DNA from 3 places in the Halomonas aquatica genome. Region 3 is predicted to be linked to each of the others. Evidence: predicted binding sites of a transcription regulator. Region 3 holds the regulator's gene; each other region holds the start of a gene.
What was found. The regulator sigma-54, encoded in region 3, starts transcription at its own class of promoters, with help from an activator protein. The targets are predictions, from matches to a motif close to TGGCACNNNNNTTGCTNT.
Positions count from the first base shown of each region.

Region 1: a site for sigma-54 is predicted at 2,261-2,278, ahead of amt (ammonium transporter). Genes of this name have one in related genera too.
Region 2: a site for sigma-54 is predicted at 1,509-1,526, ahead of ABE960_RS06950 (urease accessory protein UreD). Genes of this name have one in related genera too.

Region 1 is NZ_JBEGCJ010000002.1:313,905-318,310, reverse strand. Features, by position in the region: gene ABE960_RS04625 (DUF1415 domain-containing protein) at 1-506, shown strand, start outside; gene ABE960_RS04620 (aldo/keto reductase) at 535-1,434, opposite strand; gene ABE960_RS04615 (OsmC family protein) at 1,588-2,019, shown strand; gene amt (ammonium transporter) at 2,505-4,406, shown strand, end outside.
Region 2 is NZ_JBEGCJ010000003.1:147,465-151,870, forward strand. Features, by position in the region: gene urtD (urea ABC transporter ATP-binding protein UrtD) at 1-596, shown strand, start outside; gene urtE (urea ABC transporter ATP-binding subunit UrtE) at 596-1,294, shown strand; gene ABE960_RS06950 (urease accessory protein UreD) at 1,566-2,450, shown strand; gene ABE960_RS06955 (urease subunit gamma) at 2,526-2,828, shown strand; gene ABE960_RS06960 (urease subunit beta) at 2,987-3,319, shown strand; gene ureC (urease subunit alpha) at 3,316-4,406, shown strand, end outside.
Region 3 is NZ_JBEGCJ010000005.1:293,356-297,761, forward strand. Features, by position in the region: gene lptC (LPS export ABC transporter periplasmic protein LptC) at 1-262, shown strand, start outside; gene lptA (lipopolysaccharide transport periplasmic protein LptA) at 259-789, shown strand; gene lptB (LPS export ABC transporter ATP-binding protein) at 789-1,514, shown strand; gene ABE960_RS12595 (RNA polymerase factor sigma-54) at 1,657-3,081, shown strand; gene hpf (ribosome hibernation-promoting factor, HPF/YfiA family) at 3,252-3,560, shown strand; gene ptsN (PTS IIA-like nitrogen regulatory protein PtsN) at 3,568-4,053, shown strand; gene rapZ (RNase adapter RapZ) at 4,097-4,406, shown strand, end outside.

The sequences.
Region 1 (4,406 bases), on a different contig from region 3:
AGACCTTCGTGGTCGCCCGCGACGTCTGTCCCTTTGCCGGCCGTGAGGTGTCCCGCGGCAGCGTCCGCTACGTGGCGGTGTCGGCCAGCGACCGCGAGGCGGCATTGCTTTCGCTGTTCGACGAGTGTCGCCATCTGGAGGCGACGCCCGAGGTGGAGACCACCCTGCTGGTGCTCACCGAGGGGCTCGAGGCGTTCGATGACTACCTGGATCTGCTTGAGATCGCCGAGGCACTGCTGGCGGATCAGGGCTACGAGGGTACCTTCCAGCTGGCGAGCTTCCATCCAGACTACGTCTTCGCGGACGCCGAGCCGGAGGATCCCGCCAATTTCACCAACCGTTCGCCCTGGCCGATGTGGCATCTGCTGCGAGAAGCGGGGCTGGAGCGGGCCTTGTCCCACCACCCGGACCCTGAGGGCATCCCCGCGCGCAACATCGACGCGATGCGCGAGCTGGGTCACGCCACCCTGGCCCATGAACTCGCCGAACTAAAGGGCTCCGCCTAGACGAAGGGCTCCTGGACAAGGGCTCCGCCTAGACGATATCCAGGTGCGGCTTGCGGCTAGGTGCCGGGAAGGCGGCGTCGAGCCGGGCGAGGCTCTCTTCATCCAGCTGGACCTCAAGGGCGGCGGCGTTCTGCTCAACGTGCTCGAGGCCGGTGGCCTTGGGGATGGCGATCACGTCACGAGTGGCGACTCCGTCCCGGCCCTTCACGGGTCGGATCGCCCAGGCCAGCATCAGCTGGGGGGGCGTGATGCTCAGGTCCGCGGCGATCTGCTGCACCTCGGGGTGGCCGAGCAGGTCGTGGCGCAGGCCGCCGGCCTGGGCCAGGGGGCAGTAGGCCATGGTGGGGATGCCATGCTCGCGCTGCCAGGGCAGCAGCGAATGCTCGATGCCCCGCGAGCCCAGGTGATAGAGCACCTGGTTGACCGCGCAGGCAGAGCCCCCGGGCAGGGCATGCAGCGTAGCCATCTCGTCCACATCGAAGTTGGAGACCCCGAAGCGGCGGATCTTGCCCGCTTCGCGCAGCCGCTCGAAGGCCTCCAGGGTCTCTTCCTGAGGGATGCTACCGGGCCAGTGCAGGAGGTAGAGATCAAGGTGGTCGGTGCGAAGGCGTTTGAGGCTCGCCTCGCAGGCGGCGATGGCGCTTTTTCGCCCGGCGTTCCAGGGGTAGATCTTGGAGACGAGGAAGGCGCGGTCGCGTCGACCCACCAGTGCCTCGCCCACCACCTCCTCGGCGCCGCCGTCGCCGTACATCTCCGCGGTATCGATCAGCGACAGGCCGAGGTCCAGGCCATGCTGCAGGGCGCGCACTTCATCACCACGCGGCGCCAGCCCCTCACCCATGTACCAGGTTCCCTGGCCGATGGAGGGCAGGTCCTGGGCGGCTTCCCGGTCATTTGCGGGAAGTCGCACGGTGGCTGGCGTCGGCATGGCATATCTCTCGTTCTGTTTTCTAGAAATAATTTTCATTCATTCTGTTCGCTGTCCTTCTTAGATGCAATCCACCTTGTGCCACAAGGGCAACCGCTCCATGGTGTATGGTGTGGATATTATAGTTCACCCAGACAACGATAAGGAGTTGACATGAGCATCAAGAAATCCGGTAGCGCCGTCTGGCAGGGCGGTCTCAAGGACGGAAAGGGAACGGTGTCCACCCAGAGCGGCGTGGTCCAGGATGCTCCCTACAGCTTTGCCAAGCGCTTCGAGGACGAAGTGGGTTCCAATCCCGAGGAACTGATCGGTGCCGCCCACGCCAGCTGCTACTCCATGGCCCTGTCGATGATCCTTGGTGAGGCGGGCCTGACGGCCGACCGCATCGCCACCGAGGCGAAGGTTGCCCTGGAACAGGTCGACGGCGGGTTCGCCATCACCTCGATCCACCTCGATACCGTGGCGACGATCCCGGGTGCCGATGATGCGGCCTTCCAGGATGCCGCCAACAAGGCCAAGGAGGGTTGCCCCGTCTCCAAGCTGTTCAACGCCGAGATCAGCCTTTCGGCGAAGCTGGAAGGTTGATGCCCGCTGCACGGGATCAGGTGCAGAACGCCAGGCACAGAAAGCCAAGTGAAACAACCAGTGATAGCCAGCGGAGCTAGCGACGAATGAGCAGTCGCTGGACCCTGGTCGCAAGACGGCCATCCCGGTTCACCGGGATGGCCGTCGTCCTTTGGGCGTTGAAGATCATCACCTGCTCGGGGAGGGAGTCCTGTTACAGACAGGTTTCCATAATGGTATAGTCCCCTGGCATGCGCGCAGTTGGCACGGTTTTTGCTTGATATAAGCATGCGAGAAATCCGTCATTGGCGCCGCAGCGCGGCCAAGGCGGATAACAGATGCTCGAGTTTGCCCCTGCACACGCGTTTCTCATCCTGACAAGGCACCGGCGCACTATTTCGGTGTTTCAATGCTCGCCGCTCTTGTCGTTTTCTGGCGGAGTGGCTAGCCCTTTGGCCGAATTCTGGCTATGAAAGTGCATCACCGAGCATGGGGAGTGCATGCATATGGATGTATCGCTACTGGATATGCTGTGGGTGCTCTGGGGGGCGCTGCTGGTCTTTATCATGCAGGCAGGCTTCCTGTGTCTCGAGTCGGGTGTCACTCGCGGCAAGAACGCCATCAACGTGGCGATGAAGAACCTTGCCGATTTTACCGTGACCGTGGCCGCCTTCTGGCTGCTTGGCTTCGGCCTGATGTTTGGCGACAGCATCGCCGGGCTGGTCGGCGGTTCGCAGTTCCTGCCGCGGCTGGCGGTCGGGGAAGATGCCTGGCTTGCCTGTTTCTTCCTGTTCCAGGCGATGTTCTGCGCCACCGCCACCACCATCGTCTCCGGTGCGGTGGCAGAGCGCATGCCGTTTCTTACCTACTTGCTGATCACGTTATTGGTCGGCGTACTCGTTTACCCAGTGTTCGGCCATTGGGCCTGGGCCAGCGCGTTTGGCGAGAACCCCGGCTGGCTCGAAGCGCGTGGCTTTGTTGACTTCGCCGGTTCGACGGTGGTTCACAGCCTGGGCGGTTGGGTGGCGCTGTTCGCCGTGTTGCGGATCGGGCCGCGCCAGGGGCGCTTCGTCTATGGCCAGCCGTTCAAGCCGGTCCCTGCCAACAATCTACCGCTGGCGATGCTCGGTGTTTTGCTGCTGTTTCTCGGTTGGTTCGGCTTCAATGGCGGTAGCACCCTGACGCTAGACTCGCGGGTTCCCGGTGTTCTGGTGAATACCTTGATGGGCGGAGTGGGCGGTGTGCTGTCGGGCATGCTGGCAGGGTGGCGGTTGCGCGGCTATGCCGAGGTGGCCTACGTCATGAACGGTGCCATCGCCGGTTTGGTGTCGATCACCGCTGGCGCTGATGCGCTGACAGCCGGGCAGTCGCTGTTGATCGGTTCCGTCGGCGGTGTATTGATGGTCATCAGCAGCGAGTTACTGCTGCGCTGGCGTATCGACGACGCCGTGGGGGCAATTCCTGCCCATCTGGTGGCTGGAATCTGGGGCACTCTGGCGGTCGGCCTGCTGGGCGATCTCGAGTTGCTGGGTACCGGCCTGTCACGCTGGCAGCAGGTCGAGGCGCAGCTCCTGGGAATCGCCGCCTGCGCTCTGTGGGGCGGCGGCATGGCCTGGCTGCTGCTGACGCTGACCGGACGGCTGATGGCGTTGCGGGTATCGCTCGAGGCGGAAGAAATGGGGCTTAACGTCGCCGAGCACGGTGCTCGCAACGAGCTCTTCGAGCTGCTGGGAGCGATGCGCCGACATGAACGCAACGGCAACGTGCAAGGTCGCGTCGCCGCCGACCCGTTCACCGACGTGGGCGAGATTGCGGCCAGCTACAATCGCGTCTTGGAGGCGCTGGAAAAAGCGATGGCGCGAACCCAGGTACTGGTGCACAACCTGCGTGACGGGCTGGTGACATGGCGCGCCGACGGTACCCTGACCAGCCTGAATCTTGGTGCGGAGAAGCTATTCGGGGTCAGTTCCGATGACATCGTTGGCCAACCGCTCGAACAGCTGATTGATGGTAAGCCGCCGAAACCTGGCGAGTGGCGTGAGCTCAGCGTCAACGACCCCGTGCGGGGAGCTCGTTACCTGGAGTTGCAGTTCAGCGAGGGGGCGGCAGACTCGGAATCCGAGTTCGCGGCACTGGTGCGCGACGTCACCGAGCGTCGGAGCTTCCAGGAGGAGCTGCATCGTGAGCGCGACCTTGCCCAGGTCACGCTGGCCTCGATAGGTGATGGGGTGATTACCACCGACGAAGGGGGGCTGATCACCTTCATCAATCACGAAGCCCAGCGCCTGACCGGCTGGGACCACCAGGAGGCCCTCGGCCAGCCGATCGGCAAGGTGTACCAATTGGTCGACGAGCTGACCGGCGAGGCGGTCGCCAACCCGGCGCGCAGTGTTCTCAGCGGCAGCAAG
Region 2 (4,406 bases), on a different contig from region 3:
ACAGGGGCTCGGTCTGGTTCGGCAGCCGCCACAACCTGCTGGCCATGAACGAGCCGGAGATCGCCAGCCTCGGTATCGGGCGCAAGTTCCAGAAACCCACGGTGTTCGAGGCACTGACGGTGTTCGAGAACCTGGAACTTGCCATGACGGCCGACAAGAGCATCCTGCCCACGCTCACCGCGCGCATGACCGGCGAGATCCGCGACCGGATCGAGGAGGTGCTGACGACCATCGGGCTCACCGAGCTTCGGCATCGACCGTCGGGCGTCCTCTCTCACGGCCAGAAACAGTGGCTGGAGATCGGCATGCTGCTCATGCAGCGTCCTCGGTTGCTGCTGGTCGACGAGCCGGTGGCCGGTATGACCGAGCAGGAGATGGAGCGCACCGCCGAGCTGCTTACGGGCCTCGCCGGCAAGGGCAAGCAGTCCGTGGTGGTGGTCGAACACGACATGGGCTTCGTGCGCTCCATAGCTCGCACGGTGACGGTGCTGCACCAGGGTAGCGTGCTTGCCGAGGGCAGCATGGACCAGGTCTCCAATGATCCCAAGGTCGTCGAGGTCTACCTGGGCGCCGACCCCGAGGAGGACGCCGCCTGATGCTGACCATCGAGACGCTCAATCAGTTCTACGGCGAGAGCCACACCCTCTGGGACCTGGACCTCGAGGTGCCGACGGGGCAGTGCACCTGCGTGATGGGGCGCAACGGGGTGGGCAAGACCACCCTGATGAAGTCGATCATGGGCGAGGTGGCGGTGGCCTCCGGCAGCATTCGCTACGCCGATGGCATCGACCTGACCGGCAAACGGGTGGAGGAGCGTTCTCGGCTGGGTATCGGTTATGTGCCTCAGGGACGCCAGATATTCCCGCTGCTCACCGTGGAGGAGAACCTGCGTACCGGCCTGGCCGCTCGCGGGGATGGCCTGACCCGGATTCCTGCGCGAGTCTATGAACTCTTCCCGGTACTCGAGGAAATGAAGCATCGTCGCGGCGGTGATCTCTCGGGCGGACAGCAGCAGCAGCTCGCCATCGGTCGTGCCCTGGTCCTCGAGCCTAGGTTGCTGATACTCGATGAGCCGGGGGAGGGCATCCAGCCCAACATCGTGACCCAGATCGGCGAGGTGATTCGCCGGTTGATGCGCGAGGATGGCCTCAGCGTGCTGCTGGTGGAGCAGAAGCTGCCCTTCGCCCGCAAGTATGCCGATCGCTTCGTCATCATGGACCGAGGGCGTCCCGTGGCCCGCGGCAAGATCGGCGATCTCTCCGATGCCTTGATCCGCGAGCACCTGACGGTCTAGCCGATTTCATCAGATTATGCTGGCCAGCCACGACGCCTTGGCGTAGCCCTCCGCGCATGCACCAGTTCGGAATGGTTGCCCGCAGGCATTCCCGGCCTTGGTGCATGAGCCCCTTCTTATTGCACCTATATGGTGCGTAATAGGGGTAATGTTGTTTCTTTTTGGCTAATGTAAGCCATTGAAAGCAGTGAAGTAACTCTGGTCCTCACCGTTCTGGTACAGCCCTTGCCCTGACAGGGGAGTTACCACCTTCCTGACAGGGCGCTATGCCATGACGGCCTTCCCGACACTCACGCCAGCGCAGGCCTCGGGGCACCGCTTCGATGCCGGGCGCCACTGGGCGGCCTCCCTGGACCTGGCCTTCGAGCCCCGTGACGGCGTGACCCGCATGACGAGAGCTCGTCATCTCGGGCCGCTGCGGGTCCAGCGCCCTTTCCACCCCGAGGGCCGTCAAGGGGCCTGCCACGTCTACCTTCTGCATCCGCCGGGCGGGCTGGTCAGCGGTGACGCCCTGACCGTCACCGCGCGGGTCGGCGCCGGCGCCCATGCGCTGCTGACCACCCCGGCCGCCAACAAGCTCTACCGGGCCGATAGCCACGGCGTCGCCTGGCAGCAGCATACGCACCTCGATGTCGCCGCGGAGGGTGTCCTCGAGTGGCTGCCCCAGGAAACCCTCGCCTTCGACGGCTCAAGGGGCGAGCAACGAACCACCATTTCCCTGTCGGAGACGTCACGCTGCCTCGGCTGGGAGGTAATGGCCCTGGGCCGCCCGGCGAGCGCGCTGCCCTTCGCCAGCGGATGCATCGAGCAGCGCTTCCATCTGACCCGCAACGGCCGGCCGCTGTGGATCGAGCGTCAACCGCTGGACCCCGGCCATCCCCGTTTTTCAGGCCGATGGGGGCAGGGCGGTGCCACCGTCCAGGCCACGCTCTGGGCCGTGGGGCTCGAGGACGAGCCGGGTGCCGTGGACGCGCTGCGCGACAACCTGCCGATGACCCCGCGATGGGCGGTGACGGTGCGACATGGAGTCCTGCTGCTGCGCTACCTTGGCAATGAACGCAACGAGGCCTGGCACCTGTGTCGTCAGGCCTGGGAGATCCTGCGGCCGCGGTTGATTGGCCTGCCGGCCCATACTCCGCGCATCTGGCTGACCTAGAAATCGCCGTGGGAGCTCTGCTCCTGCAAGCGATGTGGATGCCGTGTCGCGAATATTCAAAGACGAGAGGTTGCCATGGAACTGACTCCCAGAGACAAGGACAAGCTGCTGCTCTTCTCGGCAGCGCAACTGGCCGAGCGGCGGCGTGATCGTGGCCTCAAGCTCAACTACCCCGAGGCGGTCGCGTTGATCAGCTTCGAGATCATGGAGGGCGCCCGCGACGGGAGAAGCGTCGCGGACCTCATGAGCTACGGGCGCGAGATACTGAGCCGTGATGACGTCATGGAAGGGGTGGCCGAGATGGTCGACGAGGTGCAGGTCGAGGCCACCTTCCCGGACGGGACCAAACTGGTCACCGTTCATACGCCTATCGTCTGAAAACTGGCTGCGCTCGGTCATGCTGTGTTGGCGTCGCAACAAAAAATGCTCATTTACAAAACGTAAACTCGGGCGCGAGTCCGATCCATTTTTTGATGCTCGCCGCCTTGCCTGACCACCGCTCGCGCAGTTTTCAACATTACAGGAGGGGAGTGCTGATGATTCCAGGCCAGTACCAGCTGCAGGACGGTGAGATCGAGCTCTGCGCGGGCCGCGAGCCCATCACCATCGAAGTGGCCAATACCGGCGACCGGCCGATCCAGGTCGGTTCCCACTATCACTTCGCCGAGGCCAACCCGGCCCTGACCTTCGACCGAGAGCGTTCGCGGGGCTACCGCCTGGCGGTGGCCGCCGGCACGGCGATCCGTTTCGAACCGGGCCAGGTGCGAGAGGTGACGCTGATCCCCTATGCCGGAGAGCGTCATATTTACGGCTTCCATGGGGACGTCATGGGCAGCCTCGATGCCGCGAATCAGGGAGGTCAGCCATGAAGATCAGCCGACAGGCCTATGCCGACATGTATGGTCCCACGGTGGGTGACCGGGTGCGCCTTGGCGACACCGACCTGTGGATCGAGGTGGAGCGAGATGCCACTCACTACGGTGAGGAGGTGAAGTTCGGCGGCGGCAAGGTGATCCGCGACGGCATGGGGCAGAGCCAGCGTCACGACGAGACGGTGATGGACACCGTGATCACCAACGCGCTGATACTCGACTGGTGGGGCATCGTCAAGGCCGACGTGGGGCTCCAGGCCGGTCGCATTGCCGCCATCGGCAAGGCCGGCAACCCGGACACCCAACCGGATGTGGAGATCGTCATCGGCCCCGGCACCGAGATCATCGCCGGAGAGGGCAAGATCCTCACCGCCGGCGGCCTCGATGCCCACATCCACTTCATCTGCCCGCAGCTGGTGGAGGAGGCCCTGATGAGCGGTGTCACCACCATGCTGGGCGGGGGCACGGGGCCTGCCACTGGCTCCAACGCCACCACCTGCACCCCCGGGGAGTGGCATATCGGCAAGATGCTCCAGGCCGTGGACGACATGCCCATGAACATCGGCTTTCTCGGCAAGGGCAACGCCAGCCTGCCCGAGGCACTGGAGGCCCAGCTTCAGGCCGGTGCCATGGGCCTCAAGCTTCATGAGGACTGGGGGACCACGCCGGCGGCCATCGACAACTGCCTGAGCGTCGCCGATCGCTACGATGTCCAGGTGGCGATCCACACCGACACCCTGAACGAGTCGGGCTTCGTCGAGGACACCCTGGCTGCCTTCAAGGAACGCGGCATCCACACCTATCATACCGAGGGGGCCGGGGGCGGCCATGCGCCGGATATCCTCACCGCCTGCTCGAAGCCTTACGTGCTGCCGTCCTCGACCAATCCGACTCGGCCTTATACCGTTAACACCATCGACGAGCACCTCGACATGCTGATGGTGTGTCACCATCTGGACCCCAACATTCCCGAAGACGTGGCCTTTGCCGATTCACGCATACGACGCGAGACCATTGCCGCCGAGGATATCCTGCAGGACCTGGGCGTGATCTCGATGATCGCCTCAGACTCCCAGGCCATGGG
Region 3 (4,406 bases):
GACGGGCGGCAACCCGCTGACCCTGTCCGGCGATGCGCAGCTCCGGGCCCCTGCGGAGCGCTGGCAACTGGACACCGAGATCCTGCATTTCGATGCCGATAGCGGCCACGCCTGGAGCGAGACGCCGGCTGTGCTGCGCCAACCTCCCCAGCGGATGAGCGGCGAGCGCTTCGACGCCTGGATCCATGACAACCGCGCCCGGCTGACCGACAATGTCCGCGGCCACCATCCGCCCCAGACCCACGAGGACCCCGAGTCATGACGCGAACTTCCCTCGCCCCCCTTTCGACCCTCGTCGTCATCGGCCTGTTGCTAGGCAGTGCTCAGGCACTGGCATTGGAGGGTGACGCCAGCGCCCCGATCGAGGTGGAGGCCAATCAGCTCGATCTCGACGATCGCGAAGGCACCGCCGTCTATACCGGCAATGTGGACATCCGCCAGGGGAGCATGCAGCTGACCGGCGACCGTGTGGAAATACGGCGCAACGACCAGGGCCAGCTCAGTCAAGCCACCGCCACCGGCGAGCGCGCCTACATCGAGCAACTGCCCGCACCGGACGAGCCCATGGTCCGCGGCTGGGGCCGCACCGTTATCTACCACGTCGCCGAGCGCCGCATCGAACTGATAGACCGCGCCGAACTGCATCAGGGTGGCGACACCTTCGATGGTGGCTACCTCGAATACTTCCTCGACCGCCGCGTCGTCCAGGCCCGCTCCGATGCAGAAGGTGTACAGGAGCGCCAGCGGGTGCGGATGACCCTCGAGCCCGCAAAGCAGGGCGGCCAGTGATGAAGACCCTGAGAGCCCAGCACCTGGCCAAGGGCTACAAGCGTCGCCGAGTGGTGCAGGACATCAGCCTCTCCATCGGGCAGGGCCAGATCGTCGGCCTGCTCGGCCCCAACGGGGCCGGCAAGACTACCTCCTTCTACATGATCGTCGGTCTGGTGCGCGCCGATGCCGGCGAGGTGCATATCGACGACCTGGACCTCTCGACCGCAGCCATGCACGAGCGGGCCAGGGCCGGCATCGGCTACCTGCCCCAGGAAGCCTCGATCTTTCGCAAGCTGTCGGTCGCCGACAACATCATGGCGATCCTCGAGACACGCCCGGACCTCGACCGCAGGGGCCGCGAGGCCAGGCTCGAGGAGCTCCTCGGGGACTTCCACGTGACGCACATCCGCGACAACCTGGGCATGAGCCTCTCCGGTGGCGAACGGCGACGCGTGGAAATCGCCCGGGCGCTGGCCACCGAGCCTGCCTTCATCCTGCTCGACGAACCCTTCGCCGGCGTCGACCCCATCTCGGTGGGCGAGATCAAGGGCATCATCCGCCAGCTCAAGGCCCGAGAAATCGGCGTGCTGATCACCGACCACAATGTGCGCGAGACCCTCGATATCTGCGACAGCGCCTACATCGTCGGTGACGGCCGGATCATCGCCGAGGGCAATGCCGAGGCGATCCTGGCCAACCAGCGCGTCCGCGAGGTCTACCTGGGCCAGGACTTCCGGCTCTGAACTCCAATCTCATGATATAAATGTCGTTATGGCTAAGCGGCATGAAGATTGCGCATGGCACGATTGTTGCATTTTTCCAGTTGCAACCCCCTCGGCCAGGGGCTAGGGTGGGAGTTTTCCTCACGTCGGGGGAACTCCTCTCATGGCCATGAAGGCTTCCCTGCAGCTTCGCGTCGGCACCCAGCTGACCATGACCCCCCAGCTGCAGCAGGCCATCGCCCTGCTGCAGCTCTCGACCCTGGACCTACGCCAGGAGATTCAGCAGGCGCTGGATTCCAACCCCCTGCTGGATGTCGAAGATGACTTCGGCGAAGAGGAGGTGGACGAAACACCCGACGACGACTGGGCCAGCGAGATTCCCGACGAACTCACCACCGACAGCGACTGGTCGGATACCTATCAGGACCTTGGTAGCGTTCCTGCCGGCGGCAGTGGCGAGGGTCCCGATTTCGAGCGTCAGGCGTCGGGGCAGAGCCTGCAGGGCCATCTGGCCTGGCAACTGGCCATGACCAACCTGGACGAGCGCCAGATGCTCATCGCCGAGAGCCTGATCGACAGCCTGAACGGCGACGGCTACCTCACCCAGCCCCTGGAGGAGATCCGCGACGGCCTCAGGGCCCAGGGCCTCGCGGGCCTCAGGAGCCGGGAACTCGAGCAGGTGCTCCTGCGCCTCCAGCAGTTCGAGCCCACTGGGGTCTTCGCCCGTGACCTGCGCGAGTGCCTGATGTTGCAACTGGCCACCCTGCCCGATGACACACCGCTCTTGCCCCAGGCCCGCCGCCTGGTTCGCCAGTTCCTCGAGGCCCTCGCCGGCGACGACCGACGCCTTCTCAAGCGCCGGCTCAGCCTCGACGATGAGGCCCTCGACACGGTGATCGACCTGGTACGCTCGCTGGATCCCCGCCCCGGCAGCGCCTTCACCGAAAACGACAACGACTATGTGATTCCCGATCTGATCGCGCGGCATGCCCGCGATGGCTGGCAGGTAGAACTCAATCCCGAGGCCATGCCGCGCCTGCGCATCCAGCCCGACTATGCCGCGCTGATTCGACGAGCCGACAAGAGCGAGGACAACCAGTTCCTCAAGGACCACCTGCAGGAGGCGCGCTGGCTGATGAAGAGCCTCTCCAGCCGTAACGATACGCTGCTGCGGGTGGGCCGCGAGATCATGGTGCGCCAGATCGACTTCCTGGAGCATGGCGAGGAGGCCATGAAACCCCTGATCCTGGCCGATATCGCCCAGGTCGTGGAGATGCACGAGTCGACCATCTCGCGAGTCACCACCCAGAAGTTCATCCATACCCCGCGCGGCATGTTCGAGCTCAAGTACTTCTTCTCCAGCCAGGTAGGAGGCGGCAACGGCGAGGGTGATGCCCACTCCAGCACCGCCATCCGCGCCCGGATTCGCAAGCTGATCCAGGACGAGGCCCCTCGCAAGCCACTCTCCGACAGCAAGCTGGTCGCCCTGCTCGATGAGGCCGGCATCGGCGTCGCGCGACGCACGGTAGCGAAATATCGCGAGGCGATGGGAATCCCCTCCTCCAGCGAGCGCAAGCGGCTGCGTTGAACGGGGTCCAATGGCGCACTCCAGTACCCGGATGCTTTCTCCCGAATTTGCCGCAAGCAATTGAAATCACGCTATTCGGCGAGAAATCCAATCCCCTCGACCGCGGGGGTATGCAGGACGACAAAAAGGGTTACAATCGATTCACACCCCGTAAGAGCAAGGAGCGTGTCATGCAAGTCAACATCACCGGCCACCATGTAGACCTGACCGACGCACTGCGTGACTATGTGCAGGAGAAACTTACCCGCGTCGAGCGTCACTACGACAACATCACCAACGTGCAGGTCACCCTCTCCGTGGAGAAGGAACGCCAGCAGGCGGCCTGCACCCTTCATGCCGCCGGTGCCGACCTCCATGCAGAGGCCATGGATAATGACATGTATGCCGCCATCGATGCTCTCGCCGACAAGCTCGACCGTCAGTTGGTGAAGCACAAGGAAAAGGCCCAGGCCCGCGCCCAGGGCGCTGGCGCCCGCTGATTCCGTCATGACACTGGACGCCATCCTGCCCCCCGAGCGCACCCTCTTCGATGTGCCGGGGGGGAGCAAGAAGCGAGTGCTGGAATTCTTCAGCACCTTCATTGCCCAGAACACGCCGAGCCTCGACAGCCAGGAGGTCTTCAGCCGACTGATCGGCCGCGAACGACTGGGCAGCACCGGCATCGGCAACGGGGTCGCCATCCCCCACGCACGAAACCCTCACTGCAAGGCACCCATCGCCGGCTTCCTCAAGCTGGCCGAACCGGTGGATTTCGATGCCATCGACGGGGAACCGGTAGACCTGGTCTTCGTGCTGCTGGTACCCGAGGAGGCCGACGAGGCGCATCTCGCCTTGCTCGGCCAGGTCGCCGGCGTGATGAACGACACCGACACCCGGGCCCGCCTGCGTCACAGCGCAAGCCAGCGCGAGCTCCATGAGCTCCTCATGGAGGCGATTCGACAACAGGCCCAGACCGGCGGCCAGGGAGGCTGATCCTCCTTGGCCGCCCGGCCATTACCACGACCAGGAGACCCGCATGCAGCTCGTGATCATCAGTGGCCGGTCGGGTTCCGGCAAGTCGATCGCGCTGCAGGCGCTTGAAGACCTGGGCTACTACGCCATCGACAACCTGCCGGCGATGCTGCTCGGCCCACTCGTTGATGAGCTCCAGGGTGATCGCAGCGTGCGCTCCTCGATCGCCGTCAGCATCGATGCCCGCAATCTCCCGGAAGCCCTGGAACGCTTTCCCGAGTTGCTCGATGACCTGCGCACCCGCGACCTTGAGTGCCAGGTGGTCTACCTGACCACCGATGCGCGGATCCTGCTGGAGCGCTACTCCCACACCC